Regions from separate parts of the Romboutsia hominis genome, predicted to be linked through region 1. Evidence: riboswitches for the same ligand, from Rfam matches in the RefSeq annotation. Region 1 holds a riboswitch; each other region holds the start of a gene.
The links. A riboswitch is a leader RNA that binds a small molecule or an ion and turns the genes downstream of it on or off. The one in region 1 is predicted to bind cyclic di-GMP.
Positions count from the first base shown of each region.

Region 2: it holds a riboswitch for cyclic di-GMP, as region 1 does, so the genes downstream of both, FRIFI_RS12405 (SpaA isopeptide-forming pilin-related protein) here and FRIFI_RS03600 (flagellar basal body protein) in region 1, are expected to answer to the same signal.
Region 3: it holds a riboswitch for cyclic di-GMP, as region 1 does, so the genes downstream of both, FRIFI_RS01350 (NPCBM/NEW2 domain-containing protein) here and FRIFI_RS03600 (flagellar basal body protein) in region 1, are expected to answer to the same signal.

Region 1 is NZ_LN650648.1:764,893-775,904, reverse strand. Features, by position in the region: gene fliI (flagellar protein export ATPase FliI) at 1-412, opposite strand, end outside; gene FRIFI_RS03625 (FliH/SctL family protein) at 409-1,188, opposite strand; gene fliG (flagellar motor switch protein FliG) at 1,169-2,245, opposite strand; gene fliF (flagellar basal-body MS-ring/collar protein FliF) at 2,262-3,824, opposite strand; gene fliE (flagellar hook-basal body complex protein FliE) at 3,847-4,164, opposite strand; gene flgC (flagellar basal body rod protein FlgC) at 4,180-4,584, opposite strand; gene FRIFI_RS03600 (flagellar basal body protein) at 4,589-4,912, opposite strand; cyclic di-GMP riboswitch class I at 5,366-5,447, opposite strand; gene FRIFI_RS03595 (CDP-glycerol glycerophosphotransferase family protein) at 6,366-7,844, opposite strand; gene FRIFI_RS03590 (class I SAM-dependent methyltransferase) at 7,910-8,434, opposite strand; gene FRIFI_RS03585 (NTP transferase domain-containing protein) at 8,708-9,358, opposite strand; gene FRIFI_RS03580 (HAD-IB family phosphatase) at 9,331-9,933, opposite strand; gene FRIFI_RS03575 (glycosyltransferase) at 9,971-11,012, opposite strand, start outside.
Region 2 is NZ_LN650648.1:2,546,732-2,557,743, forward strand. Features, by position in the region: gene cooS (anaerobic carbon-monoxide dehydrogenase catalytic subunit) at 1-234, opposite strand, end outside; gene FRIFI_RS12400 (bifunctional enoyl-CoA hydratase/phosphate acetyltransferase) at 599-1,510, opposite strand; gene FRIFI_RS12405 (SpaA isopeptide-forming pilin-related protein) at 1,647-4,814, opposite strand; cyclic di-GMP riboswitch class II at 4,887-4,970, opposite strand; cyclic di-GMP riboswitch class II at 5,120-5,203, opposite strand; cyclic di-GMP riboswitch class II at 5,353-5,435, opposite strand; gene FRIFI_RS12410 (tetratricopeptide repeat protein) at 5,533-6,675, opposite strand; gene FRIFI_RS12415 (B12-binding domain-containing radical SAM protein) at 6,798-8,555, opposite strand; gene FRIFI_RS12420 (hypothetical protein) at 8,719-8,919, shown strand; gene FRIFI_RS12425 (hypothetical protein) at 8,916-9,872, opposite strand; gene argS (arginine--tRNA ligase) at 10,140-11,012, opposite strand, start outside.
Region 3 is NZ_LN650648.1:283,159-294,170, forward strand. Features, by position in the region: gene FRIFI_RS01310 (4-hydroxybutyrate dehydrogenase) at 1-85, shown strand, start outside; gene FRIFI_RS01315 (N-acetyltransferase) at 334-774, shown strand; gene FRIFI_RS01320 (D-serine ammonia-lyase) at 976-2,337, opposite strand; gene FRIFI_RS01325 (helix-turn-helix domain-containing protein) at 2,638-3,192, shown strand; gene FRIFI_RS01330 (hypothetical protein) at 3,393-4,196, shown strand; gene FRIFI_RS01335 (ATP-binding protein) at 4,209-5,339, shown strand; gene FRIFI_RS01340 (vWA domain-containing protein) at 5,343-6,752, shown strand; gene FRIFI_RS01345 (SagB/ThcOx family dehydrogenase) at 7,069-7,827, opposite strand; cyclic di-GMP riboswitch class I at 8,086-8,172, shown strand; gene FRIFI_RS01350 (NPCBM/NEW2 domain-containing protein) at 8,383-11,012, shown strand, end outside.

The sequences.
Region 1 (11,012 bases):
TTCGAGGTCTTCTCATTGGATCTGGTGGTTCATTAAATAAACTATATCTCTCACCTTGTAAAATCATATTTTCATCTATTGGATTCCCTATGCCATCAAGTACTTTTCCTAAAAGTTCATCACTACATTTAACACTAAGTGGTACTCCTTGTGCAATTACTTTGCAACCAGGTCCAATTCCTGTTAACTCACCAAGAGGCATAAGTATTACATCTCCATCTCTAAAACCTACAACTTCACAATTTATAGGGGTATTTAAATTATTGTATACAGAGCATAACTCACCTACAAATCCTTTTATACCTTCGACTTCTATTGTAAGACCTATAACTTTTTTTACTTTTCCTTCAGATATAACAGTAGGCATATCCTTTATCCTACTAAGTATTCTTTCAAAATCTATGTCTATCATAATAGCTCCTCTTTAACCTTATCTATTACAGCATCTACACCTACTATTATTCTTCCTTTTATATTCTCTATAATAGCATTTCCAATATCTATAGATTCATCTTCTAAAACGAATACGTCGCCTTTAAGTTTATTACATTCTTTTAAACTTAATATTTCATTATTTAAGCTATCTTTATATAAAGGATTTACTTTTATCACTATATTTTCCTTAAGTTCATACTCTTCAATTATCTTAGTTAATAAAGTATTCATAGATGATTCTGATTTGAATTCATCCCTTAGAACTTGTTGAGCTATACTTATACTAATTTTTAGTATTTCTTCTTTATTTAGATTCATATACTCAGCTACTTTATCCTTGGCTTGTATCAATAATTTACTGGCATTATTTACAATTTCTTCAGACTCTTTTTTTGCCTTTTCTATATTTTCTTCATATGATTCTTTGTATCCATCTTCATATCCGTTTTTAAGGCCTTGATTGTATCCTTCTTCATAAGCTTTTTTTTCTATATTTTCTCTTTCTAACTTGCTTTCTTCAATTATCTGACTTGCCTCAGCTTTAGCTTTGTCTATAATGTCATCATATTCTTTTTGAGCTTCTTGTAACTTAATATTTATTTCTTCTTTTTTTTCGCTTAATTTTTTTTCTAAGTCTTCTCTAAGCTTTCTTTCTTCTTCACTTTCAATTTGAGAGAGGTTATTTATTGTTTTTACGCCTTTTAAATTAACATTTTTAGCCTTTATTATGTTACTACATGATAAACTCATCATCTGATCCTCTTGTTAAAGTTATTTCACCCATATCTTCAAGTCGTCTTATAACATTAACTATATTTTGTTGTGCTTCCTCTACTTGAGATATTTTTATTTTTCCTAATAAATCAATTTCCTCTTTAAGAGCTTGTGATGCCCTTTGAGATTGATTTCTAAATATGACATTTGATACTTCCTTAGATGCTCCCTTAAGAGCAAATGCAATATCTTTAACATTAACCTCTTTAAGAATTCTCTGAATAGTAGAATTTTCAAGCCTTACAATGTCGTCAAATATAAACATATTGGCCTTTATATCCTCAGCTAATTCATTGTTTCTTTCTTCTATGTAACTTATAATACTTTTTTCTGTTTTTCTATCTACATTACCAAGTATTTCAACCAAGCTATCAACACCACCAGAACTTTCCATTTCTCTTTGTCCAAGTTTTGATAATTTCATTTCTACAGCTTCATCAATGGCCTTTATTACACTTGGTGATACTGATGATGTTGATCCTATTTTTAGTGAAACTTCATTTTTAATCTTAGGTGGTAACTCACTTAATATCAAAGCTGCTTTGTCTGATTGTATGTGAGATAAGATTATAGCTATAGTTTGTGTACTTTCACCTTGTATACATGCTAATATCTGCTCTGGTTCAGCTTTTCTCGCTGCCATAAACAGTTTTGTATAAGCATCATATCTAATTCCTTCTATTAATTTATTAGCTCTTTGGTTTCCTAAAGCTCCATTAAGCAGTGATTTTGCATAGTCTATACCACCTTTTAACACAAATTCTTTTCCTTTATTTAGTTCTATAAATTCTTGGAGAATTTCTCTTCTTTCTCTTGCGTTGACAGTGTGTATATTAGCTATTTCTACACCGATTCTTTGTATTTTCTTATCAGATAGATTTTTAACTATATCCGCTGAAACGTCAGTCCCTAATGTCATTAAGAGTACTGCTGCCTTTCTAGCACCAGTAACTCTTCTCACTTTAGGTATATCACCTAAATCAAATGCATTTCCTGATTTAGTACTCTCTACTGATTTAGTAACTTCATTTTCCAAAACAAACTACCACCCTTTACTCATTTAACCAATTATTTATTAATTCTGTAACTTCTTCTATATTTTCTGAAGCGTATATCTTAACTTCTTCCTCTAAAGTCATATTATCTTCATCATCTTCTAAATTGTGTAGCCTATGTTTTTCCATTTCTTCTAGCTTTTGATTTATCATATCTATTTCATTAGATTCATCTATTTCATCAATTTCTTTAGATTTATTCTTTTTCTTAATAACAAATATAGCTATAAGTGCTATTACTATAACTAGTAATAATCCGGCTACTATATATCCTGTTGTTTTTAATAACTTAGCCACTTCATCTTCATCACCTAATGCATTTTTTAGATTCTTTTTAGCATTTGCTTCAAAGTCCATAGCAACAACTACTACATCATCGCCTCTATTTTTTTCTACACCAATGGTATTAGATACCATATCTTTAACGTCTTTAATATCTCCCGCATCTAATTTGCCATCTATAGCAACCGAAGCAGTTATTCTATTTAATTCACCTTGAGCCTTAACAGTTTTAATTTCTGTCTTTCCTACTTCATACTTTATATCTTCACTTTTACTTTCAGTAGTTCCATCATTTACATTGCCTTTATTATTCATATTGTTATCAACAGTACCACCTGTATTTACTGGCTCTGTAGATTTATTTTCACTTTTTGACTCACTTACTATAACCTTGTTAGGATCTATTATCGTTTGAGTTTTTTCATTAGTGTCAAAATTCAAATCAGCATTAACAGTTGCTCTTACTTTTCCCTCTCCAAATATAGGTTCAAGTAATCTAACTATATCTCTTTCTAATCCTTTATCTAGATCTCTTTCTGCCTTAGTTGCAATATCAATCCCATTAGAATTATCGCTAGAATTTGATTTTCCATTTTCATCAAATATTCCTTCTGATAATAAGACCATATTTTGGTTGATTACCTCAACATTTTGTTTCGGTATATTTGGTGTACTTGCGGATACTAAAGATATTATAGATTTAACTTGTTCTTGACTTAATTGTTCTCCTACATTTAAATCTACATAAACGGCTGCTTTTCCAGGTATGCTCTCTTTAGCAAATACAGATTCTTCACCTTCTGTTATATGAACTCTTGCATCTTGTACTTGCGGAAAAGTTTTTATAGTTTTTTCTAGTTCACCTTGAATCATTCTTTGTTTTTTTACCTCAAATTCTTCATCTGTAAGACCTAACGATGATCCTTCATCCATAAGTTCAAATCCTTTAGAACCATTTGAAACTTTTCCAGATAGTTCAAGTCTTAACTTATCTACCTGATCTTTAGGTACATATATACTATCGCCCTCTATTTTCGTTTCAATTTTTTCTTTTTCTAGTTCTTTAGTTATAACAGATGCATCATTTGAATCTAAACCCGAGAAAAGAACATCATATTTATTATCATTTTTATACTTAATTCCAAATATTATAGCTAATATAATTGCAATCACTCCAACTATAATGGCTATTTTCTTTTCTTTTCTCATTTCCTTAAATTTTTCTTTTCTTGTTTTTATAAAATCTTTTATTTTTTCTATTATCTCTTTAAAATTCATCTATCTGCTCCTTATTAAGGAATTACAATTGCACTCTATTAATTTCTTGGTAAGCATCATATAACTTATTTCTAATCTCAATCATAAGTTGCACTGACATTTGAGATTCTTGTGCTGATAGCATAACATCATGCATAGAAACATCTTCACCTTTTATAAGCGCTTCTATCTTTTCATTTGAATTTATAATACTATCATTTACCTTACCTATAGCATTCTTTATAACATCTTCAAATTGCTTGTCTGGCTTTTCATTTCCTTTAACTTTATATGTAGTCTTATTATTAATAGCATTAGAGAATATATCAGAATTAATATTTATATTGCTTATTCCTGTCATTTAACCACCTACTTTCTATCTACCTATCTCTAAAGCTTTAGATATCATATTTTTTTGAGCATTTAAAGTATCTACATTAGATTCGTAAGCTCTCGATGCACTTATAAGATCTGACATTTCAGCTAATAAATCTACATTTGGATATTCTACATATCCATCTTTGTCTGCATCAGGATGATTTGGTTCATATATTTTTCTGAGAGGAGATTTATCTTCTTCAATCTTTTTTGTTTTAACACCTAACATCCCTAATTTTTCATCATAATTTTCTTCAAAGCTAGCTACTTTTCTCCTATATGCTCCTCCATTTTTAGTTCTTGTAGTCTGCATATTAGCAACATTCGAAGATATTATATCCATTCTCATACGTTCTGCTGTCAGACCACTTGCACTAATTCTCATACCACTAAAAACACTCATTTATTTACCTCCCAGATATTATACTTTTTGTCATAGCGATTTTTATATTTGTAAGACTTACTAACGCATTATATTCTAATGTCGTAGCTGCTTGATTAACCTTCTCATGTTCAATATCAACGTTATTACCATCTTCTCTGACCACAGATTCCTTATCAACCTTTAACTTTATACTAGGAATTTCTAGTTTATTCTTTAAAGTATCTTCGAAACTAACATACTTTCTTTTATACCCTGGAGTATTTATGTTAGCAATATTTTCTGCAATGGCATTACTCCTTAAATGTGTAGCATCTAATCCCATTTTCATTAAATTATAGATTTCCATATTACTCTCCTCCATTAATTTTATAAATCAAAAAACCACTCTATAAAGAGTAATTTTGTATACTACATAGCATACTATCATTGCTAGAATTTGATTATTTTAGATATAAAATTAAATCAATATATTTATTATTCGTTTTCTTATATTTAATTTTCTTATCATTTTAATTGTAAACTTTTACTTATTTTTTTCTATATAATTTATACTATTACATAATTTTTCCTATAATAAAAAATGTAAGATACATAATGAACTTTGATAATATAATTGAATTATTAGATTTATTAAAATATTATTTCTTCAAAAAAAAATAACTCTAAAGAGAGTTATATAATATCAGCGTCGATAAATAGAGATGCATAATTTGGACACAAACAATCAAAATAATTTATATATTATTCATAATTCTCCAAAATTATAAACCTTATATATCGAAAACAAAAACACACAGTTTTTTGCAACTGGCTAGCATAGTTTCTACTTTAGCTCCTATAGTTTTGCGTCACTAGATTTCTCTAGCTTGCCTATTTTGTTTTTCGTTGTTTTTCGTTCTTTTTTTACACTTTTCGACATTTTTTTCCATACACTAAATATTATAGTATAATTACCATTTAATCAAGTTTTTATTTGTATTTTCTTACTATTTTTTTTCAAACTAATATTAAAAATACATTTAAACTTATTTGTTAAATCACAAAGTGTAATTTTATTTTATATTATATTTTATATTGTATTTTATATTATACGGCTGATATAATTAGAACTTTATATTTTTTATTAAAATAATACAAATTATGTATTAGACAATAAATTCTACATCACTAAAAATTTTTAACTTAAACATCCTTATTCAGATTAATTCATAAATATTATAAATTTAGATAATATTCCTATTTTTTTCAATTATGACTGTAATTTTATTTATAAATTCAAAATATTAAAACCAGAAAATTAAATACATTTATATCTATATTAGTTCCTAAAGATATTTTTGATATAAATATTGATTTAACACTCAATTATATTAATAAAATTTCTTATGATACTTATCTACCTTATTAATAAATCAAAGCTTATTATACTAACAAAATGTATAGTAAAGTTAGTTTTTACTTAGATAAATTTTATAACATTTGCAATATTAAAATTTATTCTTTCTTTAAAGAAAATTTAATATTGTGTTCATATAATATTATAAAAATTCATGATTTTGAAAAATGATTAAAGACTTTAGTAGTAATTTAACTACTTTTAATTTAGATTTATTTTATGAACTTATCGGGATATGTATAAAACTATTAATTATTATAAATACTCTTATAGTTAAAATTATATACCTGTTTTAATTAATACTTAATATTTTTAATAATAAAATACAAAAAGTCTTGTAAAAATAGTTACTTAATATAATAAGTTATTCATGACTTTTTGTATTTAATATCATTGTGAAATTTTAAAAATAATTATTTTCAATACACTGCTTTATATGTTTGTGAACTTGTTCTCCACAACTACCATCAATATTTGAAAGAACAGTATTTAGTGCATTAATTCTATTATCTTTTTTGTAATCTTTTTTATTGACTACTAAATCTATAAATTTATCTACAGTCATTTCATCTTCACCAACTATATAATTAGAAAATATATCAAATACTTTTTCATGATAGTATTCTCTGTTTAATTCTATGTCATATATTAAAACAGGTTTTCCTGTAGCCATATATTCAATTAATACAGAAGACCTATCTGTTATTAGTGCATCAGATATTTGAAAAGCTTCGTAATAACTAGGTGAATTATCAATAATTATATTTTCTGTATTTTTTGCTGAGCTTAATAACTCTTTATATCTTTTATAGCATTCTGGGGCTCTTGATTTAACATATGACAGCTCCAGTGGGTGAGGTCTATATATTAATCCATAGTTTAAATCATTTCTAATTTTATTAAAGACTTCTTCAACTTCATCTAATACTTTATCTCTTCCATTTATAACTTTCATTAAGTTTGTAGTCCATAAAAATACCTTTTTACCTTTAAATTTATTTTTATAATAGTCATTTGTAGTATTTGATTTTAGACTACTAACTAAAGCATCAAATTTAGGTGACCCAAGAGGCAATAATTTCTCTCTAGCTACCCCACTATATTCTGCAATGTCTGCAAATGCATGAGATTGTACAACAACTTTATCAAATTCTCTTGTTCCTATAAATGAGTAAAAATCTTTATAAAATGAAATTGGATAAGTACCTAATATTCCATAAGTAACATATACTAGCATATCTGTATATTTTTTTAAATTATAAGAAAAATAGTTGCTATCTACTCTAGTAGCATTATTATATTCATCATATTGATTGTGTATATATATAACATCTGGACTAATTTTTTCTAAATCAAATGTTTTATAATCAGTAATAGGTACATATTTAGGCAACATATCACCTTCATATGTAAATATAGCGTCCATATTCCCATTTCTATTATAAATTAACTTATAATATGGAATTGGTACTACATAACAATTACAATTTTCATCTTCTTTAGCTTCTTTCCAAATACTTTCAAGGCTATTCCACATAGATGCATTGTATGGCATAAAAACAATATTATATTTTTCCTTAATATTTTTATTTATAATATCTATCATATCATTTATCATATTAATAATTTCTTGGCAATCATAAAGTGTATCTGTATCTTTTGTTTTATTTAAATCTTTTAATTTTTCTAATATACTATTTGATAGATTATAAAGTCTACCGTCACATTTTTTAGCATTTTCAAAGCTATTTTTAACTGTATTAATAGCTTGTATACAAATTTCAGACATAAACTCATAGTCTGTATTTAAATTTTTAATTATATAAGAAATCCCTTCTATTGAGGTTTTTAAAATTTCTATTATTCTTTGTTTTTCATTCATTTTTAATCACACTACTTTCTATAAATCCAAGATTTAAATTGTAACTTTAGTTATAAGTTTATTGTTTAACCTCTATTTAAAATAAAATAGTGTCTCTCAGTTTCTTTGTATTGTTTTTTATCAGTTAGAAACATTTCATTTTCTATAATCTTAAATCCATTATTTATAAGAACTTTAAAAACATCTATGTATTCATCAATTGTTCTATATATAACATTATATTCACTATTTAATTCATTAGAGTAAAAATCACCTAGGGTTAATCTTTCTTTTGTAGCAATTGGTGATGCTATATATATCATAGCCTCTTTATCTAAGACTTTAAGTAAATTTTCAAAGCATATGTTAAATTCTTCATCATTTATATACATTATAAGACCTGCTAAAATTACTTTATTAAACGGGGCATTACTTTTTACAACCTCATTATCATATATATTTATAAAATCACATATTTGAAAATCATAACTATTATTACAACCTATTCTTTTTCTCGCTATATTAAGTAAATCTTCTGCAAAATCAGTACCTAAATAGTATTTACTATTTAATACTATCATTTCTGCTAATCTTCCTACTCCACAACCTATATCTAAAACTTTAGAATTTTTATCTATTTTTAATTTAGGTATTATAACCTCTTTTTCATACTCATCTAATAATTTTGCATATTCAGAATCATTATCGTTACATTTTACAGTTTTATAAGGATTATCTTCTGTGTACTTTTCTGCTCTTTTATCCCAAAATAGTTTTACACTTTTTTATTTATATTTATGTTTTCTTTATATACCCTTGTATTTTTTTTCGTCATCCCATTTCTCCTAGTTAAGGTTTGATTATAAATTCATATTTAACCGATTTTATTTGTATCCATTTTTATACCAATCTAAAGCTTTTTTATATTCATTCATATTATCTATTTCCTTTAAATTTACATGAACTACTTTTAAAGGTAAATTAGGTGTTATCATTTTATATACATGGTCATTTCCGCTATTAAGTTTATGTGCATATATTTTAAACAACCCAGTCCATTCATACTTTCCATGTTGTCTTGAAAAACTAACTGCATGTTCAGTTCCATCTATAAATTCAGTATCTATATATACTGGTTCATTAGTATATGGAGAACAAACACCTATTGCTTCTTCATCATCTTCTAATATAAATCTTTCGAGGTCTTCAGGTTTAAATAATACATCTCCATCTAATGATATAATCATCTCATTAGAATGTTTTTTCCCTAGTGATAAACTAGCAGCAGTTTTTGTATTAGTATAATCATGATTAAACACAAAAGTAATATCTTTTCTATATGAACAAACTACGTCAATAACTTCTTGGGCTTGATATCCTACAACAATTCTTATATCATCAAACTTGTCTAAACATTCTAATTGTCTTATTATTAATGGTTTTCCATCAATATCAATTAATGATTTATTAGTATTTAGACCTAATCTAGTTCCCATTCCTGCGCAACTTATAATAATCGTTTTAGAAACTGACATAATTTCTCCTCCTCATAAAACGCATAGTCACAAACATTTAATACACTCGGAGCTATTGGTCTAACAGCACCAAATCCAATTCCTATATCAGCATACTCTATCATTTTTGAGTCATTACTTCCATCTCCAATAGCTACTACTGGTCCATCTATTTCTTTTATTATATCTTCCTTTTTTATAACATTTACAACTGATTTAATATATTGACCATCCGTTAAAGCCTTTGATGAATAATATATATCATTTAAACCTAACATATCCATGAGTTCACAAATCCAGATATCTAGATTACCAGTTATTATAATACATCTATCTATATTCTCTAAAATAAATTTAATTAATTCTTCATTTAATGTTATATTTTTAACTATATTACGTACTTTTTTTATAGGTATCTCTTTTAATATTTCAATTCGTTTTAGAAAACTTTCTTCAAAAGACAACTTACCTAACATAGTATCTTCTGTTATTTTGCTAATACTTTCATGACATCCAATATACTTTGCCATTTCAGGAAGTATTTCCTGTTTTGTTAATGTTGAATCTAGGTCAAATACAAATTTATATTTACTCAAATTTGAGCCTCCTCTTATGACATAATTTTTGTATATTTTAATTTATAATCATAATTTTTTCTTTTGATTCTAGAACTATGTTTTCGTCTTCACAGTTTTTTACTATTAATTCAAAATATTTAGTGGCATCTTCATATTGTCCTAATATTTCTTTTATGCACCCTATATTAAAAACCACATTATAATTGTATCTATCTAATAAATATGAATTTTTAAACATTTTATCAGATTCTTCGAACTTTCCTTCTAACATTTTTATAATTGCTTTTAAATTTAGTATCTCTGCCTCTTCTTCTTCAAATATACTTTCATATTCATATATATTTTCTTTAGCTCCAATAATATTTCCTACCTCTATGTCATTTTGAATTATCGATTTATATTGTTTTTTAAGACCATTTAGCTCTTCATTTATATCAAATTCATTTTTAAATTTCTCTATTAATATTTCTATTCCCTTTTTGTATTTTTGATTTTTTATTAATAAGTCTTTCATTTTTTTTACATACTCTAATTTATCAGTTTTACTAAGTTTTTGAGCTCTATTTATACTTATAATGAATATTTCATCTTCATTTTTCAATAAATTTAGTAAATCATCATCTTCTAAGTCTGTATTATATAATTGCTTCAAATAATCATAAGTATAAGTTATATACATTAAAAATAAATTTTCATACTTTTTACCAACTAAACCACCATATGTTAACAATGATTTAGATACACAACTATAAATTTGAAGTTTCTTTATGTCTAAAGTATTTAAAGTATTGTCTAAGTAATCATATAAATCAAATATAAAATCTCTTTTATTTGAAACTAAATAATCTATATAACCTTGCATTTTTAAGTTACTTATATTTTTTAATATATCTTCTAATTGTAGATTTTCTTTCATAGCATAATATATTATATCTGCATAATATATTTCTTGCTCTTTTGTTAGTATCTCATTATATTGTTCAATCGTTAATTTTTCACCTAATCTTATTTTATTTAAAGTACCGTAATTTCCATCTATTTTAGAAAGCATTTTATACATTTTAGGCAAATCTTCTTCTTTTATTCTTTTTAGTATA
Region 2 (11,012 bases), 1.3 Mb from region 1:
AAAGTTTCTACCTACTATTACATGCTCATCAGCTCCACATAATCCAAGTGGAGTTTTAGGAGTTATTCTACAAGGTCCAGCTGCACATATTCTACAACAAGTTCCTTGAAGACCAAATCCACATTGAGCCTTCATAGAAAGCTTTCTATCATACATAGTTTCTACACCATCTTTTGCAGCCTTATCTAACATAGCTTGACTGTTCAAATCGATAGTCATCATTTTTTTATCCATATTCCTATCCCCTTTTTCCTTGATTTTTAATCCTAGAGGTGATAAAAAATTATGTCCATTGTAAGACTAAAGTTATTGATTCCCTAATTTGATTATATACTAAATTTTGTTAATTTGGTATTCTTTTAAATATTTTTTTAACAAAATTAGTTTGCTCAATATAAGTTATTTTTTTATATAAAATATACTTCTTATATAAAACTTTATATAAGAAGTATATTTTATATTTTCCAAATATTATTTCTTGAAAACTATATATTAATTTAAAATTTTTATTAATTTAAATCATTTTTATTAATTTAAATCATTTTTGTAAAACGTTTACCTATTTATATTATAGTATTGTTTGCATTATTTGTATATATTATTTCATGCTCTTGGCAATAAGCGCTCCATATGCTATAGAATATAACTTAGATTCATGACTATCTGCTCTTGATACCAATACTACTGGGGCTTTTGCTCCCATTATAATTCCTGCTGATTTCGCATTTGCCATATATGTAAATGATTTTCCTATTCCATTTCCAACTTCAATATTTGGAACTAGTAATATATCTGTATCTCCACTTACTTCACTTTTAAATCCTTTTATTTCACTTGATTCTTTTGATATAGCTAAATCAAACGCAAGTGGACCTTCAACTATAACACCTTCTCCAAATTTACCTTCTTTACAAGCTTCTTGTAATAGTCTAGCATCTACTGTAGCTTGCATTTTTGGATTTACTTTTTCTTTTGCTGCTAAACATGCTACCTTTATCTCATCCACACCTAAACATTTTGCCGCTTGTATTGCATTTTTTAGTATTTTTTCTTTTTGTTCATAATCTGGAGATATGTTCATTCCGCCATCTGTTAATATTAAAAGCTTATGGTAGTTTTCAAGTTGATATATCATTACATGACTAAGTAAACTCTCTGTTCTAAGTCCATACTCTTTATTGAGCACTGACTTTAATAGTATTGATGTATCAAGTAATCCCTTCATAACAAAATCAGCTTCTTGTTTAGACACTAACTCTACGGCAATCTTTGCACTTTCTTCTATACTTGGCGAGTCTATTATAGTTATACCTTCTAACTCAAAGTTTATGTCATTTGATATAGACTTTATTTTATCTGCTTGTCCTACTAATATAGGTTGTATAACTTCTTTATTAACTGCATCCTTTATAGCTAATAAAACTTCTCTATCTTCTGCTGCTGCAACTGAAAGTATTACTTTTTCTTCTTGCTTTAGTTTGTCTAACATATCGTGTAAATCTTTTATCATCTCATACTCCCCCTTGTTATATATATTTAAATAATATCACATTTAGTACTAAAATAGTTTTCTAGTAGTATAGTCTAAATATTCTATAAAATTAAAAAAATAGTATTAGCATAATACACTAATACTATTTTTTTATTTACTTTCTCTTGTTTATAAATACAATCCCCACTAAAGCTAATATAACTAATGCAATATATCCTATTATAGATTCTTCTCCTGTTTTAGGAGTATTAGTAGTTTTATCTAATACTTTATTATCATTATTATATTTATGCTCTAATTCCTTTGTCTTGCTATTAGTATTTTTTTCAGACACTTCATCTTTCTCATTTTCAAAAACTAATTTTACATTTTCTTTTTGATTAGGCTTTATCTCAAAATTTTGTACTTCATTTGTTAATGGGTACCCTTCTGATGATTTTGTTTCTACTGCTTTATACTTGCCTGGTTCTAGACTTACTGTAGCTGTTCCGTCTTTTCCAGTTGTTGTTGTTGTCACATTTTTTCCATCTTGTGTTTGGATTTCAAACTCTGTTCCTGGCAACATTTTACTTGGATTGTCTTTATCAACTTCCTTTATTTCTACTTCTCCATTTGTTTTTTCATCTACTACTTTATTATCATTATTATATTTATCTTCTGATTCACTTTGCTTATTATTAGTATCTTTTACAGGCAATTCTTCCCTCTTATTTTCAAAAACTAATTTTATATTTTCTTTTTGATTAGGCTTTATCTCAAAATTTTGTACTTCATTTGTTAATACATATCCTTCTGATGCTTTTGTTTCTACTGCTCTATATTCTCCCGGCTTTAAAGTTGCTCTTGCTATACCGTCTTCTCCAGTTATTATCGTTGTCACCTTTTTCCCATCTTGTGTTTGGATTTCGAACTCTGTCCCTGGTAACACCTTACTTGTATCATCTTTATCTACTTTCTTTATTTCTACTTCTCCACTTGATTTATTCTCTGATTCATTTAACTTATTGTTAATTTTTTCAGTAGGAATTTCTTGCTTCTCATTTTCAAATACTAATTTTGCATCTTCCTTTTGATTAAACTTTATTTCGAAGTTTTGTACTTCATTTGTTAATATATATCCTTTGGATGCTTTTGTTTCTACTGCTTTATACTTTCCTGGCTTTAGACTTGCTCTTGCTATTCCGTCCTTTCCAGTTATTATCGTTGTTACCTTTTGCCCATCTTGTGTTTGTATTTCAAACTCTGTTCCTGGTAACACTTTACTTGTATTATCTTTATCTACTTTCTTTATTTCTACTTCTCCATTTGTTTTCTCATTTGTTATAGTTCCTATATTTTTAACAGTTCCTATATCACTTTTTTCTATAGTAAACTTTATGTCTTTTCCATCTACTGAATATCCCTCTGGAGCTTTTACTTCTTGTAAATAATATGTTCCTACATTATCTACATCTGATTTAATTAATCCATTCTCATCACTAGTTAATTTTCCTATAACTTTCTTATTAGAATCTTTTAGATTAAATATAGCTCCACTAAGCTTACTTTCCTTATTTTCACTATCAACTTTAATAGCTTCAAAAGCATATCCCTTTTTAGTTTCAACTTTATTACTTGGATTACCATTTATTTTAGCTATATTTGATACAGTTGTTCCATCTTTTACATTGCTAAAATCAGTATATATTTTTACTTCTAAATTTTCTTTGTAATTTATTTGTCCCTTATCATTGATAATATTGACTGTATTATTTGCTTTATCTATTTTACTAGAAAAAGCATCTGGAACTTCAACTTTTACGATCTTTACGTTCGGATCTAATTTATCTACTAAATCTATATATCCCTTTTGGAATACACCAAAACTCTCAAAGTTTATAGAATATACAACACTTTGGTCATCATCTTTTTCTAATTTAGTCTTATCAACAGATTTGTGAGCATTTATAGCTCCTGCATTGTATTCATATTTAACCGTATCATCAACACTATTTCTAGTTCCATTGTATGATAACTTTGCAGTATTTGAGTATGAATCTTCAACATTTGTAATCTTCATGTCGTAACAAACAATATAGTAATCATCTACGTTTCCAAAATTTATAGTTAAATTTCCATTATTAGTGTTTATTTTATCTTTAAATTGATCTGTTACCCACTCAAAGCTTTCATCTTTATTGTATTTACCTATACTTATACTGTCCTTTAAAAGTTCCATTCCTTTAGGTGTAAAGTCATTTAAAGTTACATTTTTAAGATTTGACCTATTTTCATTAATATCTATTCTATATCTTACATTTTCGTTCATAGATGCTACATTTTTACCTTCTGAATTTTTAGCAGAGGTATAACTATACTTACTTATAACATCTTTTGCTTCATTTTTTTGTTTTAATATAACAGTACTATTTAACTTACCATCGCTTTTATTAAATACTGCTGTATTCTTATAAGAACTCAAATTTTGAGTAATCTTTGTCTTATAAGTTACAATATATTTATCTTTAATATTTCCAAAGTTTATACTAAGCCTATTAGATGATTTGCTTATATTTAAGCTATCTGTGACATCTGTTTCTGCGCTATCTCTTTCTATTTTAATTACATTTACAGAACTTGGTATAAGCTCCATTCCTTCAGGCATATTATCTGTTAATACTGCATTTGATATATTTGAAAATTTCTCATTAACATATACTCTATATTGTTGAGTTTTTCCTAGTACTGGATAATATATATTTCCTACCGTATTTCCATCTGAATCTACATGGTCATAATTATTTATAGTTTTAAGAATCTGTCTATCTATTATAGGCTCTGTTTCATTAGATGGTTTTATAGCTATTTCTATGCTAGTAACTGGTTTTCCATCAATCCATACCTCTATCTTCTGATTATCTACTTCTTCCGTTTTATCTGCATATGCTGATACATTAACATATCCTCCTATTGCATCATAAACATCATCCCCAAAAGTTGCTACTACTTTATTACCTTCCATTTGTACACTTTTAAAATGCTCTGGGGGGAATTTAAAGCTAAATCTTTCAAGCCAACTAGGCATTTCAAATTCTATAGTATCACCTGGTTTTATACTCCCTGGACCATATTTAGCCTTATACTCTAGTTTAAAATTCAATTTTTCTCCAGGCTCAATCTCTTTTTTATCACATGTTATAGATACTTCTATTGTATCCCCTTGATTATCTGTCTTAACTTCTTCAGCATACGCAAAATGTGTATTAATTAACACATTTATAACCATTAGTACTGACGTAAGTATCGATATTATTTTTTTTCCTAACTTGTATTTATTTTTCAATAAATTTCACCACCCTTTTTAAATCTTTTTATTTTAAAATAAAAAAGACTATTCAAGATAATGATGATTTATTATCTGAATAGTCGGTTGCACTATTAACTCCATATACCTCAAGTGCCCATATACAAGGTATACTTCTTCATTCCTATTTTTAGCTTATATGTATTTATGCCCTTTTAATAATTTTGCTTTGTGTGCATTTATGCTATATAAAATTGTTAGCTTTCATTTAATTTTCATTAATGTCTTATCAATAAACTTTTATTTTAAAATAAAAAAGACTATTCAAGATAATAATGATTTATTATCTGAATAGTCGGTTGCACTATTAACTCCATATACCTCAAGTGCCCATATACAAGGTATACTTCTTCATTCCTATTTTTAGCTTATATGTATTTATGTCCTTTTAATTATTTTAATTTGTTCGCATTTATGCTATATAAAATTGTTAGCTTTCATTTAATTTTCATTAATATCTTATCAATAAACTTGTATCTTAAAATAAAAAAGACTATTCGAATAATATTTAAATATTATCTGAATAGTCGGTTGCACTATTAACTCCATATACCTCAAGTGCCCATATACAAGGTATACTTCTTCGCTCCTAATTTTAACTTTTGAATATAATTATATAATCTCAGTGATTTATTATACCCTTTAATTTAGTTAAAGTCAATTTTAGATTTTTTTATAGTAAATTTTAACTTATTTTTTATCTATATTTATCAAGTTCTCTTAAACATGCCACTGTAATTTCATCTTGTGGATCTAATTCATAAGCTCTTTCTATATAATATATAGCATCATCTATATCACCTTTGTTTAGATATGCCATCCCTAAATTGCATAATATTTCTGGATCTTCTTTTATTTTAGCTGCTTGTTCAAAGTGTTCTATAGCTTTATCTATATTGAACATACTAGCTTCACAAAGGCCTAGTTCAACCATTGTATCTACTTGATGTGGTTTAGTTATAAGTATTTTTTCAAAATATTTCTTAGCTTCTTCAAATTCACCCATATTTTTATAAGCTAATCCTATCATAAATAATAAGTTCCACCAATCAGGATGATCTTGTTCAAGAGGTAATAATTTTTCTAGTCCTTCTTCACATTTTCCTTGGAATACTAAATTATAACCTTCTTCATATTGAACTTTAAAGTCCATCTTTCCTATATTTTCTTGAACCTCTGCCATTAAGTCTGCATCTAACCCTAATTTTTGTGCTTCTTCCCATATAACTCTAGCCTTTAAATATTGACCTTGATTGTAGTAATGGTATCCTAAATGATAGTAAGCTAAAGCAAAGTTTTCATCTAATTGTATAACCATTTCCAACTTTTCTAAGGCTTCTAATAAAAACTTATTCATAGCTTCTTTGTCCATATCTTTTTGATACTGCTTTGCTAGTTCCTGGCAAACTATTGAATAATGATATAATCCATCTATGTCATTTGGATACATACTTATCATAGCTTTTAAGTATATTAACGAATCAGTTATCTCACCAATATCAAAGTATTTTTTAGACATATAGCCCATATATTCTTTTATATTTATATTTACTTTTTTGCTAAAAGCATCTAAAAATTTTCTGTATTCTTCATTATACTTAAATTGGCTATCAATACCCATTATATATATCATAGCATCTGCTATAGACATTGTATTTATCTTATCTTGTGCTGTCTTTTCTTTTATTCCTTTAACTAATACCTCATTTTTTATAGGTACATCTAATCCACCCTTAGGTATAGTGTAACCTTCTAAGTTAAATTCTCCACCATGTTTTATAGTTATAAAAGATAATTCTTCTGTTTTCTTTAATAAATACTTTTCTATTTTAAACTTCATTTTTTCCTCCTTTGTAACTTCACATAATAATTTTTAATCTATTAATGTTTATACCCATTAAAAATTTATGTGATATGTTTTCATAATATATAATACCAATATGTAATAATTAGCATTTAATATTATATGTTAACACTATATGACTTTGACTTTTCAAAAACTTTGTTATCATCATCATAGACAAATAAAATTATATTTTTTATCTCTTTTATATCAGCATGTATATCTTCTTTTAACTTTAATATATCGAATCTAAATGGTTCAAAATGAACATATTTTATTATATGCTTAGCTGGTTTATTTTCAAACTGTGGTATATATTTTAATATGTTATCTTCATTTTGTAAGAACATATGACATCTATTTTTAAAATCTTCTACATCTTCTTTATTGAATATTTGAGGTAAATTTGAAGTTTTACCTAATGATATATAATCATACTTTAATATATCATTAAATAATTCATTTTTATCATTTATCTTATCGTTGTAGAAATCTAATAATATTTTATATAATTGATTCTTACCTTGTGCTACATCAAAATACCCATTTTCATCAAAGTAAGTTGCAAATTCTTCAAAGAATTTAAATGGACTTTGCTCATAATAATTATGTATTATGTATCTCATTGACAATACAAAGTTTTTAGAGTTATAGTATCTTTCTAGTATTTCTTCTATATCTTTTAACTTTATCATTTCGCTATAACTTATATAATCATTATATAATACTTCATATGGTGTATAATCTTTGTATCTATATCCATGTTCTTTTGCAGTATTTCTTATACCAGTTCCTTTTATCATCTTTAAGAACCCTAATTGTATATGCTCTATACCTAAATTAAATACATCATTAAATGAATTTTCAAAGCTTGCATAATCTTCATATGGAAGTCCCGCTATTAAATCTAAATGTTGATGTATATTTCTATACGATGCTACTTTTTTAACTGCATAAGATAATTTTTCAAAATCATCTCTTCTTCCAACTGCATCAAGAGTTTTCTGGTTTGTACTTTGTACTCCTATTTCAAATTGGAATAACCCTTCTTTGCAATCTTTTAAGAAGTTTAATGTTTCCTCATCTAATAAGTGTGCTGTGACTTCAAAATGATATGTTGTATAACCATTGTCATTTTCCATAAGGAAATTCATTATTTCTTGTGCAAACTTCTTGTTAGCATTGAAAGTTCTGTCTATAAACTTTATTTGAGATACCCTTGCATCTATTAATGCCTTTAAATCTTTTTTTACTCTATCTATACTAAAATATCTTAATCCTTCAAGTGTTGAAGATAAGCAGTATTGGCAATTAAAAGGACACCCTCTAGATGTTTCATAGTAAACAATTCTATTTTCATATTCTGCTGGATTTAAATGATCATAAGGACTAGGTATTTCATCTAGATTTTGTAATAATTCCTTAGGTTTAGTTACAACTATCTCATCGTTATTTCTATAAACTATACCTTCTACATCTTCTAAAGATTTTTGTCCTTTTAGATACATTACCAAATCTCTAAAAACTAATTCTCCCTCTCCATAAAGTATATAGTCTACAAATGAGTGCTTTTCCATAAAGCTTTCGCTATCATAAGTTACCTCTGGCCCACCTAGAGCTATCTTTATACTTGGCTTTACTTTCTTTATATTATGGCATAATCTAACTATATCGTTTACGTTCCATATATAAGTTGAAAATAGTATTACATCATAATCATGTTTGTGTATATCTTTTAATATATAATCTAAATCATTATTTATTGTATATTCTTTTAAATCTACTTCTACTAAGTCTTTTACAAACTCTTTTAAATATCTTATTGCTAAATTTGTATGTATAAATTTTGAATTTAACGTTGTTAATAAAATTTTCAATTATTTCACCTCTTTTTTCATTTATGCTATGATTTTCTGTACATTTTAGGTTAAAATACTATATGTAGTATATTATCATTTTTTTCTTTAATAGAAGGTTTTTTAAACCTTTTTGTAGAATAATAGTATCATAATTATATCTAATTTAGAAAGGAAGTTTTTTATGGAATTAATCGATCAAGTATCTATCAATGCCTTATCAAAAAGGGACTTATTGCTTATTATAAAAGCCTTAGAGTATACAAATGAAAATACTGGACTTAATGAATTTATAGATTTAAGAAACAGTATAATAAAAGAACTATGCTTTTTAACTAACACTAGCGAAGAAGATTTTGTTAATTACCTAGAAAATACTAACTAAGATTTTTTAAATTTAAGATTATATATTCCTGATTTAGCTTTGACTCCTATCTCAAGAATATCATTTTTAAAATCTTTTTTTATAATTTCAATTTGATTAAATATCGGATCTATAGTAATTTCCCCTACTTCTAATTTAATTAGGGATCTTGGATCTACACGATTATTATAAATCTTTTTGTTAATTATATATTTTCTTAGTTTAATTACATATTCAGCCATTGATAAGGTGAAGTCTATATTGTTTATATTTAAATTCTCTTCGAAGTTTAGTATAGATAGTATAGATTTTTTTATACTTAATATTCCATTATCACTTATTTCCCTATCTTCAATATATATATCATACAATACATTTAACATATTTATTAATACTTTATCTTCTTCGTATTCATATACTTTTAAATCTATATACTTGTCTATTATTTGTATTGCTTTAATTCGTTCCATTTGAAACTTAACTACTTGAGATTTATCTAATTCCATTGTAAATCCTATAATTTTTTCTTTTGCACTTTGCAATAATTCTTCATATTCTACATTTTTATTTTCTATTAATTTATGGATTATAATATTATAGCAAATAGCACTTAATATATACTCATATGTATTTTCTTCTATTTTAAGAAACCTTATATACTTACTCACTAAATCAATAACAACTTCTTCACTTTTATCTGCGTTTGTGTTTGAAAGTATTACTGGAAGTAATATATTTATTATATTTTTACTACTTAACTTCTCTCCATAAAATTTATAGTATATTAATTCATCTCTTAGTCTATTGCTATCTATATATACATATCTCTGTATTTTATCATCAATAAGACATTTTGTATTTATTATTATTAAATCTTTTAATGATTTGTCATTCATTTCAAATGCTGATATATATGCATTTTTTATATTATTTTCTATTGTAGTATTAGCTATCATACTCTTAACCTTTCTCATATGAAACTCTATATTACTTTATTGTTATCATCTATTATACTTAATATACTTTGCTTTGACTAACCAAAAAAAAGAGACAGTTTTTCACTGCCATTTTAAAACTTAATTATATTTAATAAACTATATAAATTATTACTAATTATATTTTTACATAAATTTAAAATAAATATATTAGAAAATATTATAGTGGTAACTAGAACCAATAGTTTTAGCTACCACTGTATATTATATCTAAATTATAATATTAATTTTTAATCAATATTATAATTACATTCTTTCTGGTGCATGCATACCTAATAACTTAAGAGCATTCTCTATTGTTTGTCTAGTAGCAGCAACTAAAGCAAGTCTTGCTTTTCTTAATTCAACATCTTCAACTAATATGGCATTGTCATGGTAAAATTTATTGAATGCTTGTGCTAAATCTAATACAAATCTAGTTATTATGTGTGGTTCATTCTTTCTTAAAGCATTAAGTATAGACTTGTTGAAAGATGCTATAACCTTTAATACTTCTGAACTATCTTCATCATTTAATAATTCATAATTTATATCTGTAGTTATTTCTTCATTAGCTTTTCTTAAAACTGCACAACATCTTGCATGAGTATATTGAACGTATGGTCCAGTTTCTCCATCAAAGCTTAAAGTTCTTTCCCATGAGAATGTATAATCTTTTATTCTGCTGTTAGATAGCTCTTGGAACACAACAGCTCCAACACCTACTTGCTTAGCTATTTCATCAACATTTAATGCATTAGGATTTTTAGCTAACATTGTTTCTTTTGTTTTTTCTATAGCTTGCTTTAATACGTCTTCTAAGAATACTACTCTACCTTTTCTTGTAGACATTGTTCCATTTTCTAAAGCAACCATACCAAATGGTACATGTACCATATCTTTAGCCCATTCAAATCCAACTAATTCTAGAACTTTGAATAATTGTTGGAAATGTAAGCTTTGTTGAGAACCAACTACATATATACACTTGTCGAAATCATAATTATTCTTTCTATAAACTGCAGCTGCTAAGTCTCTAGTCATGTATAATGTTGAACCATCATTTTTAGTTATAAGAGCTGGTGGCATATTGAATTCTTCTAACTCAACAACATTTGTTCCTTGAGATTCTTTTAATAA
Region 3 (11,012 bases), 480 kb from region 1:
AGCTAACCAACAAAGATTACTTAGTCAGAGTTATACTTCATTATCAAAAGAAAATATTAAATATATTTATAATGAGTTATTCTAAATGCCTAATGTTAAATTTTACATTTATTTTATATTTAATAAAGTAAGATGTATTTTTCAATCTGAAAACATAGATGAATATATTTATATTAGATTAATAAAAAATAGGTGCGTTAAAGTAATTAAAAAATTACTTAATGCACTTTTTTATAGTACAAAAATTATACAAAATATATATGTATTAAGTATTACTTAAAAGTTAATTATAACATTAAAATAAAATACGTAAGTAGGGGGAAAACATCCGATATGATAAGAATGTTAGAGAATAAAGATATAGATAGAATAATGGAAATATGGTTAGAAAGTACTATAAAAGCTCATGATTTTATAGAAAAAAAATATTGGGAAGATAATTATAATACAGTAAAACATGATTATATACCTGTATCAGATGTTTTTGTTTATGAAGACGGAGAAAATATAAAAGGATTTATAGCAATTATAAATAGTGAATTTATAGGTGCATTATTTGTTGATAATAATTACCAAGATCGTGGAATTGGTAGAAAGTTAATTGAACATATCATTAATTTATACGATAACTTAACTTTATCTGTTTATAAAGATAATACAAAATCTGTTGAATTTTATAAAAAGATGAATTTTGAAGTTGTTAGTGAAAGTATTGATGAGGGCACTATGTGTATTGAATATACTATGAAAAATAAAAGTAAAATTCATAGATAAATTAGTTGGTTGGATAAGTAATATAGCTACACTTGATAAATAGATACAGTTGTTAGATTTAGTCTGAAGATTTATATAGAAGAATAATTTAAAATTTAAAAAAATGAAATCGAAGTCATATAAAAAGTAGGGGAATTTAAATAGAAAATTAAATTTATAAATAAAAGGTATTATCAAAATCTTGATAATACCTTTTATTCACTACTTAAGTAGTGAAACACCTTTGTTATAGTATTCATCCATCATATCCTTAGGAACCATACTTCCTCCAGTTGCCCAAGCTATATGAGTTATATTTTCTATCTTATCTTCAAGATTATTAGCTTTTAAATATTTCTTACCTTCTTCAGAAGTAAGTATATTTATTATACCTGGGACACCAGCAAGAGCTGAAGGTTCTAAGAATATATTTTCACTATCAGCCATTTTAGTTAATAATCTATACATATTTTCATCAGTAACAGAGTAGCATCCACTCATTAGTTTTTCTAATGTTTTACCAACAAATCCAGAAGCTCTACCAACAGCTAATCCATCAGCAGCAGTTATATTATCTATTCCAAAGTCTTGAACAGAAACTTTATCATGCTCACCAGTCATGCATCCTATCAACATGCATGGAGAATGTGTTGGTTCAGCAAAGAAGAAGTGTACATTATCTTTGTATAAAAGCTTAAGTCCAAAGGCAACTCCACCAGGACCACCACCAACACCGCATGGTAAGTATACAAATAATGGATGATTATCATCTACTTTTACATTCATATCTTTTAATTGTTTATTTAATCTTTTAGCAGCAACAGAGTACCCTAAGAATAAGTTTTTAGAGTTTTCATCATCTACGAAGTAGCTATTAGCATCTGCTTCAGCTTGTTTTCTTCCTTCTTCAACAGCTTTGCTATAATCAGATTCATACTCTATAACTTCAACACCTCTGCTTCTTAATAAATCTTTTTTCCATTGTCTAGCATCTGCAGACATATGAACTGTAACTTTAAAACCAAGTTTAGCACTCATTATACCTATACTTAAGCCTAAGTTTCCAGTAGAGCCAACTACTACAGAATATTGAGAAAAGAATTTTCTAACTTCATCGCTATCTAATTTAGCATAGTTGTCTTCTAATGATATTATATTGTTTGCTAAAGCTAAATCTTCAGCATGTTTTAATACTTCATATATTCCACCTCTAGCTTTTATAGATCCTGATACTTTAAGGTGACTGTCACATTTTAATAATAGATTTCCAACAAGTTCTTTACCACAGATTTCTTCTAGCGTAGCTTTCATGTTATCTATTTTAGCTATTGGAGATTCTATTATTCCATTTTCTGATTGAGTTTCAGGAAATACCTTTGCTATGTATGGAGCAAATCTATTTAATCTTGCTTCTGCATCTAGTACATCAGCTTCAGAAAGCGAAACATTTTCCATACCCTTATCAAAATTAGTATGAAGTGGATTTATCCATATTGATTCTTTTAAATCTATTATTTCTTGTAATGAAGGATATTCATCAATCCAAGTTGATATTTCTTTGTTTAAAACTTTTGCATTAGACATAATAATAACCATCCTTATATTTTTATTTTTAATTCTTAAAGATAAATATTTATATAAATTTACCTAAGATAAATGAAGTTTATATTAAAACTATTTGTTAATTTAAATAAGTATTAATTAATTTTATTTCAAATAATTAAATAATACTTAACTAATACTAACATTTTTTATGATTGACGTCAATTGAATTTAATTATTATTATAAAAGTTAAATAAAATTTAATTAAATTGATAAGAATAAGTTATATTGATATAATATGTAATGATAATTTCAAATACACAAAAGAGGTAAATTAACATATGAATGAAGTAGATATATCAAGAAATATTACTGAATATAGAAAAAGTAAAAATTTAACCATAAAAGAATTAGCTAACTTAACAGGTGTAACACCTTCTTTACTTAGTCAAATAGAAAAGGGAACATCAAACCCGTCTATAAATACGCTAAAACAAATTTCTAAGGCTTTAGATATACCCCTATTTAATTTTTTTATAAATGATAATCCTACTGAAAATTTAGTAGTTAGAAAAGATAGTCGAAAAAAAATAATGTTTGCTGAGGATGATAGCTTTGCTTATGAATTATTGACTCCAAACTCGCGAGGAACCATAGAGTTTATGCTTATGAAGATACCTAAAAGAGAGTCATCTTCAAAAGAACTTTTTAGTCATAAGGGCGAAGAAGTGGCTTATGTTATGAAAGGCTGTGTAAGTTTACATTTGATGAATACAGTTATTGAGTTAAATTGTGGAGATAGTGTAAAAATACCACCACACTCAAATCATAAGTGGGAAAATAATTCTGATGAGGATTGTGAGGTTATATTTGCAGTAACACCACCATCATTCTAAAAAATAAAAAATTTAAAATAAATTAGAAGAATAGAAGGATTTGTATAAAAAAGTACCTAAAGCTAAAATAGTTTTAGGTACTTTTTTTATATATTGCCATAATTATTCTGTTTAAATTTATTAAAAAGGTATATTAATTATAATAAGAAATAATTATAATAGATAAAAATTTAAAATAAACATAGAGGGAAAGGTATGCTATGGAAGAAGCAAAACTTATAAAGATGATAAATAATAATCCATTTGTTATAAAAACTATAAACAATCCAACAGATGAGATTAAGTTATTAGCTATAAAGAAAAATGGGCTTGTATTAGAGTATATAGAAAATCCAACTATAGAGATGCAAGAATTAGCTATAGACAACAATGCTAGAGCAATTAAATATATAGATAAACCAACAGAAGATATGATGATAAAAGCTGTAAGCGATGGATGGACTATTTTAGAGTGCATTAAAAATCCAACTGATAAGGTAATTAAATTAGCTATAGATAAAGCTGGATGGGCTATTAAATATGTTGAAAATCCAAATGAGGAGCTACAATTATTAGCAGTAAGGAAAGATTATGATTCATTAAAATATATAAAAAATCCTTATGAAAGTGTTCAAGAAGAGGCTGTAAAAATAAATTATACTGCATTAAGATATATAGATTCACCTAGCTATAATGCACAGATTTTAGCTATTAAAAGCAATGAATCGGCTATTAGATTTATAAAAAACTTGGATAAAAGTAAAATGTTAGAATTTTTAAAGGTAAATATTTTAACTATTAAATATATTTCAAATAAGATATCTAAAGAAGAATTAGAAGAAGTGTTAAAAGAAATGCTATCAAAGGAAGATATTGAAGAAAAATATGTTAGAGATTTTTTAAACTGTAAAACTATAGATAAAAATAATGATAATATATCCATGGATAAGATAATATTCATTCATAAATACGGAAGTAAAAAAGCTAAAAAAATAGCTGTAGATGAAAAACTTAAGATGATATAGGAGAAATAAAAAATGAATTTTATAGAGACATTAAAAAGCGTTGACTTAGTTTTAGCTACTGGGGAAGTACCTCTAGTAGTTGGCGAAAGTGGAATAGGAAAAACTGCATTAGCAAAAAAGCTTGCTAAAGAAAATGAGTGGAGTTTAATTGTTATTGATGGAAACTTACTTAAAGAAGGTGAAATAGGAGGCTTACCAACTGTAGAATCTTATATAATAAGCAATTCTAATGGTCAGGAAGTAGTAAAGAAAACAACAGTATATGCAGTTCATAACAAGCTAAGGGAAATTGATGAAGAAATATCTAAAGGAAGAAATGTTCTTTTATTTATAGATGAAATAAATCGTTGTGAGCATACGGTACAACAAGAGCTTATGAACTTAATATTAAATAGAGAAATAAATGGATATAAGTTACATGATGATGTAAAAATTTTAGCAGCAATGAATCCATCAAGCAAGTATGGTTCAGATTTTGATTATCAAGTTGTAGATATGGATGCAGCTCAAGAAAATAGATTTGTATGGCTAAATATGGAGTCTGATTATAATCAATGGCTAAAATGGGCAATAGGTGAAGGTCTTGAACAAAAGGTTATAGAGTTTATTTCAACCTTCCCAGAATATTTACACAAAATAAATGAAGGAGATGTATCAGCAACTCCAAGAAGTTATGAAAGAGTTTCTAAAAGTTACAAAGTATATAAGGATCAAAAAGATTCAATACCAAAGGCTGTATTTTTAAATGTTATAAAAGGAAATGTAGGTAAAGTTATCGCAGAGGAATTTATAAACTTTATTGAATCAGATTATAGTCCACTTATATCTTATGAAGAGGTTTTTTGTGGAGAAACTTTAAGTGAATCTGTTATAGAAAAAGTAAAAAATGAAAGTCATACAAGACTTTATTTATCAGTAATGAATATTTTAAGGGATTTAGAATCAAATATTAAAAATGAAGATTATGAGGCAAGCTATTATATTAATAGATTTGTACAGTTTTTAAAAGTATACCCTATAGATTTAATGGTAGGAATTATGAAAGAGATTAAAAATAGCTATAAAAAAGTATATGAAAAAGCTATAGAAAATGAAGAATTTGTAGAAGCTTACTTCGAATCTTATAAATTAATAAGGGGATAGCCTATGGAAACTTACTTTGATAAACAAAAAAGAGATCTTTATTATAAAACAGAAAAAATTATAGATACGTATGCTATGTTAAAAGCAAATCACAAGGGTGAAAAATTTGAGATAGATATACCACAAGATTTCAAAAATGAATTTTTCAGTTTAGTAGATAAAGTTAATCTAAGCCTTATGGAAGACAAAGATAATTTCTATGGATATTTTTTATTTCAAACATCAAGAGAAATAAGATTTGATATAAGTAGTCCCACTGCTATAAATTTTAAAGGTGCTAAGTATGTCATATACTTTAATCCAATAATTTTTTTAGACCTTAATATGAGACAAATGGAAAGTACAATTAAACATGAAATTCTTCATGTAATATCTATGCATTTAGTAAGAGCAAGAGAATTAAAAGGAAAATACAGTACATTAGCTATTAATATGGCGATGGATATAGTGGTTAATAAATATTTAAATAATTTACCACCATATGCTGTTACTTTAGAAAATGTAAATGTAAAATATAATTTAAAACTTGAGCCTTATGAGCCTTTTGAATACTATGTAGAAAAAATTCAAACTGAATTAGATTTACAAGAAGTAGATAAAGATGGCGAAGAAGATGATACTCGTCAGTCTGATGATATAGAAACTGAATACAATCCAGAAAAAACTCATGATATTTGGGAAGATTCTAGTAATATAGATGAGGAAACTCTTAAAGAATTTACCCAAAAAGCTATTAATAATTCTCAAAAAGGTAAAATTCCAGAATACTTAGATGGTATGATATCATCACTTAAAAATAGTAAAGGTGAATTGCCTTGGAACTTATATCTTAATAGATTGATGGGAACAGTCGAAAGCAATAAAAAGAAGACTATAACAAGAAGAAATAGAAGACAGCCAAATAGATTAGATTTGAGGGGACAGTTGAGATCTCATAAAGCAGAGATAGCTGTCGCACTTGATATAAGTGGAAGTATTAGTGATGAAGAATTTAAACAAGCTATTAAGGAAGTACTTAATATAGTAAAAAATTATAACCATGAAATTACAATCATAGAATGTGATAATGAAATTAGACGTGTGTATAAAGTCAAATCTGTAAAAGATATAAAAGAAAGGCTTAAAAGAAGAGGATCAACTAAATTTAGCCCAGTTTTTGAATATGCTAATAATAAAAAAATTAATTTATTGGTATACTTTACTGATGGTAAAGGAGAAGACAGGCTACAAGTAATACCTAGAGGATATAAAATTTTATGGGTTATTTCAGGAAGAGGAGACAAACTTTCATTAAGAGAGCCTTATGGAGCAGTTAAAAAACTTAGCAAGGTTAAAATAAAAGATGATACATTAGATATGAGTGATGTTAGAAATGATGGATATTCAATGAATAACCAAGCTCCAATTTTATAAATTTATGTATTAAATTCTGGTTATTCTAATAACATAATAATAAAATTTCAATGAGAAATATAATTTCTAAAGGAGATAATAATATTATGAAAGAAGCAGAAAGATTATTAAATGAATAATTTGCGATTATTTTAAATATTTCTCCTGATGAAGTAACCTCATATATATTAAGTCAAATATCAAAATAAAGTACTTTATACTATACTTTATTTAAAAATATTAAAATTAAAAAATCTCAAAAAGTATCTTAATTTAAGATATTTTTGAGATTTTTACTTTAAAGTAATACAATTATATTAATAATTAAGCTAATTTATTAAAGTTTTTTACCTAAACAAGCCATATAAATTACAAACTCATTTTCTCCATCTAAATCTAACATATTATCAATTATATCCTGATCATATATTCCGATAGCACAAGTCCCGTAATTAAGAGATTCTGATGCTATGTAAAGATTCTGGCAAACATGTCCAATATCTATAAGTATTTTCTTATGAGCAGTTATACTAAATCTATGTTCACTTCTATATGGAATACAACTCCAAGCAAACACAACGGCACTTTTAGATACGAAACCTTGAACAAAAGGTTGGTTTGGAGTTGCTTTATCTATTTCATCATCTATATTGCTTAAAGTCTTTATAAATAAAAGTTTATGTTCTAAAGGTAAATATCTGTAAACTCCACTCTTTAAACCATCAACATTATTTATTATTAAATATGTTTCAAATGGGTGAGTGCAACCAGCAGAAGGTACAGTTCTTAAGGCACTAAATTTATCTTTTACAGTTTGGATTCCTTGAGTAGCCCATAGTAAATACGAAAGTTCAGATAAATTTATTTTTTCATCACTATATTTTCTTATACTTCTTCTATCATTTATACAATCTAGTACGTTAGGTTTAACTAAAATGTCTTTGCTTACAGGAGGTAACTCTATTAAATTAGAATTTGAATCATATTCTTTTTGGAAAGAAGGAGCGGGTATTCCTTTTTGTTTATCCGTTTTTATCTGTTTTAGTATTTCAAAATCAGCTTTGAAAAATTCTCTGTTTTGTGCAATTTTATCCATAGATGTCTCCTTATTAAAATGTATAAATTTTTACACTTATTATACCATATATATAAATATAAGTGGAAAAAGCCTAAATGGTAAAAATTTCATATCAGAAGCTTAATTACAGATAAAAATTAATAAATATTTTTGTGTAGTAATAATTAATATTTGCTTTAATAGAATATATTCAAAAATATATTAAAATTATTTTAAATTAAAAAAAACTATTTTAATTTATAAAAAATTATGTATAATTAATATAGATGACTAAAAATTACATATTAGCAAACCTAGAGAAATCTAGCGACGCAAAGCTAAAGGGGCTAAGGTAAAATTAGACTATGCCAGCCAGTTGCCAAAGAATTGATATTCTTTGTTTTTATAGAGTTATCTTATGATATAATTGTAAGATTGTTTTATAATGTTTACTTTAGATGGCAACTACCCTTTATAAAGGGTAGTTTTTTATTTAATAAAAACAACTATAGCTCTATAGCAAGACTATATTTTGAAATTTGGGGTAAAATATTTAGTTATTGTAAATTCATATAATATAAGAGGGAGAATATTATGAAGAAAAAGATAGCATCAATATTGGCCATATCTGTTATAGCAACAAACAGCACACCTGCTTTAAATGTTTTTGCTAACGAAGTAATAAAGGAAAAAGCATTAGCGATAGAGGAACAAGTTTCTAAAAGTATGACAGTTAGTGATTTTAAAATTAAGAACAATCCTAACTTCGCTAAGTATAATGAACTTTATAGAGTTGAGATACAGTCTATAACAAACAATGGAAGAAGTTACCCAGGAACTAAGATAGAAAATGCTATAGATGGAAAACTTAATACACATTGGGAAACATACACTAGAAATACAAATGAATTTAAAAATGAAGTAATTGTGGAGTTTAAAGATATAGCCGAGATAAATAGATTAGCTTATGCTACAAGACAAGACGGGGCTAAAGGTAAAGGATATCCTACTAGTGCAGAGATATATGTTTCAGAGAGTGAAATAGGTGAAGATTTTAAACTAGCAGGAAAAATAGAAGGAAGTAAAGTTACAGGTGGAATGGTTGAATTTAAATTTGATACTGTAAGAGCAAAGAGAGTTAAATTCAAATTCGTAGAAGCACATGACGAGTGGGCAAGTGCCGCAGAGTTTTGGTTCTATAAAGAGGATAGAATTCTAGATAAGATGGAAAGATTATTTACTAATGCAAACATGAATGAAGTAAGTAAAGAGTTTGCAACTCCTGAAGCATTAAACACTTTAGAGAAAGAAACTGAAGGACATCCATTCCGCGATAGCTTTAAAGAATATATAGATAATGCAAGACTTGTTCTAGAGAACAAAGAGGTTAACTTTATTGAAACTAAAGTATCTAAGTTATTAGGGTATGGAACTGAAAACCAAAAAGCTTATGATGACAAGTTTATGTTAGGTAAAGACCACATCGTTAATACACAAGTAAATGGTGGAACTTACTCTACAACAAAAATAGAATATATGTATGATGGTGACCCTAATACACATTGGGAAACAAACAGAAGCAATGGTAATGGTTTCACTAATGAAGTGGTATTCACTTTTGATGAAATAGAACAACTTGATAGAATAGCATTATTACCTAGAAGCGGAAATCAAAAAGGATTTCCTACTAAGTATGAAATATATGCTTCAGAAACTTCTCAAGGGGATACATTCAAATTAGTTTCTAGCGGTACTGCAGAAGTTACTAAAGACTTCATGCAATTTAAATTTAACCCAACAAACTTTAAGAGACTGAAGTTTGTATTTAAAGAGTGCCATGAAAATAGACCATTCATATCAGAAGCTAGGTTCTATAAAGAAGATGCTTTATCAGAGAAAATGGATAAACTATTTACAGACAGTAATAAGAATACAGTAAACCCTGATTTTGGGACTTTAGAGAAACTTACTGCTTTAGAGAATGAAGCGAAGGCACATCCTTTATACAGTAAGTTCAAAGAAGATTTAGATGATGCTAAACTTGTATTAGAAGGTAACGAGGTAACTTATGCAGATGCTAAAGTTTCGAAGTTTAAAGCTTTTGGAACTCCAGAGTTAGCAGAGTATGATAAGACTTATAAGATAGATAATAGTCATATAAAGAATATAACTACTAACGGTAGACATTGGTCAAATCAAACTATAGATAAAGCTATAGATGGTGATCCTAACACTAATTGGCATTCTGATGCTAGAAATAGCGAAACTCATACAAACGAAGTTATAATGACTTTAGACCAAATAAGAACTTTAGATAGAATAGTATATTATTCTCCGAGAGATAGAGGTTTCGCAGAGAAGTTCGATATCTATACTTCTAAGACTAGTGAAGGAGACACATTTACTAAAGTAACTAGTGGTAGTGCTTCAAGAACTGGAGACTCTATATCTATAAAGTTTAATCCAACTCAAGCTAGAAGAGTTAAGTTTGTTTATAAGCAAGGATATGAAGGTTGGGCTTTAGCGTCAGAGTTCGGATTATATAAACAAGACCAAACTCTAGATAAAATACAAAGGTTATTCACTGATGATACTATGTCTAAAGTAAGTGAAGAGTTTGATACAGTTGATAAATTAAAAGCTTTAGAGAACGAATGTAGTACACACCCATTCTTTGAAGACTTTAAAGAGGACTTATACAATGCAAGAGTTCTAATAGAACAAGGCAAGGTAGAGAGTTCTGTTGCTACAAGTAAGAAGTTTAATCATCTGGATAATGCGGAGTATGTAAAACAATTTAGAATACCTTACGAGAATATAAAGAGTATAAGTAATAATGCAGGGCAATATCTACAACAGCATATAAATAACGCGGTTGATGGTAATGTAGACACTTACTGGGAGACTAATAGAGGAAACGATAAAGAATGGTCTAATGAAGTAACTATAGAATTCAAACAACCTATAACTGTAGACAGAATAGCTTATGGTGCTAGACAGTCAGATAGAAAAGGATTTTTAGAGGAATTCGAGATATATGGTTCTAACGCTACTAAAGGTGATAACTTCCAATTAGTGGCTACAGGTAGAGCAGACAGTACTTCTGGTTTAGTTGAAGCTAAATTCAAACCTACAACATTTAAGAGAATGAAATTAAAGTGGGTTAAAAGTAACCAAAACTGGGCTACACTAAACGAAATAATGTTCTTTAAGAGAGATATAGT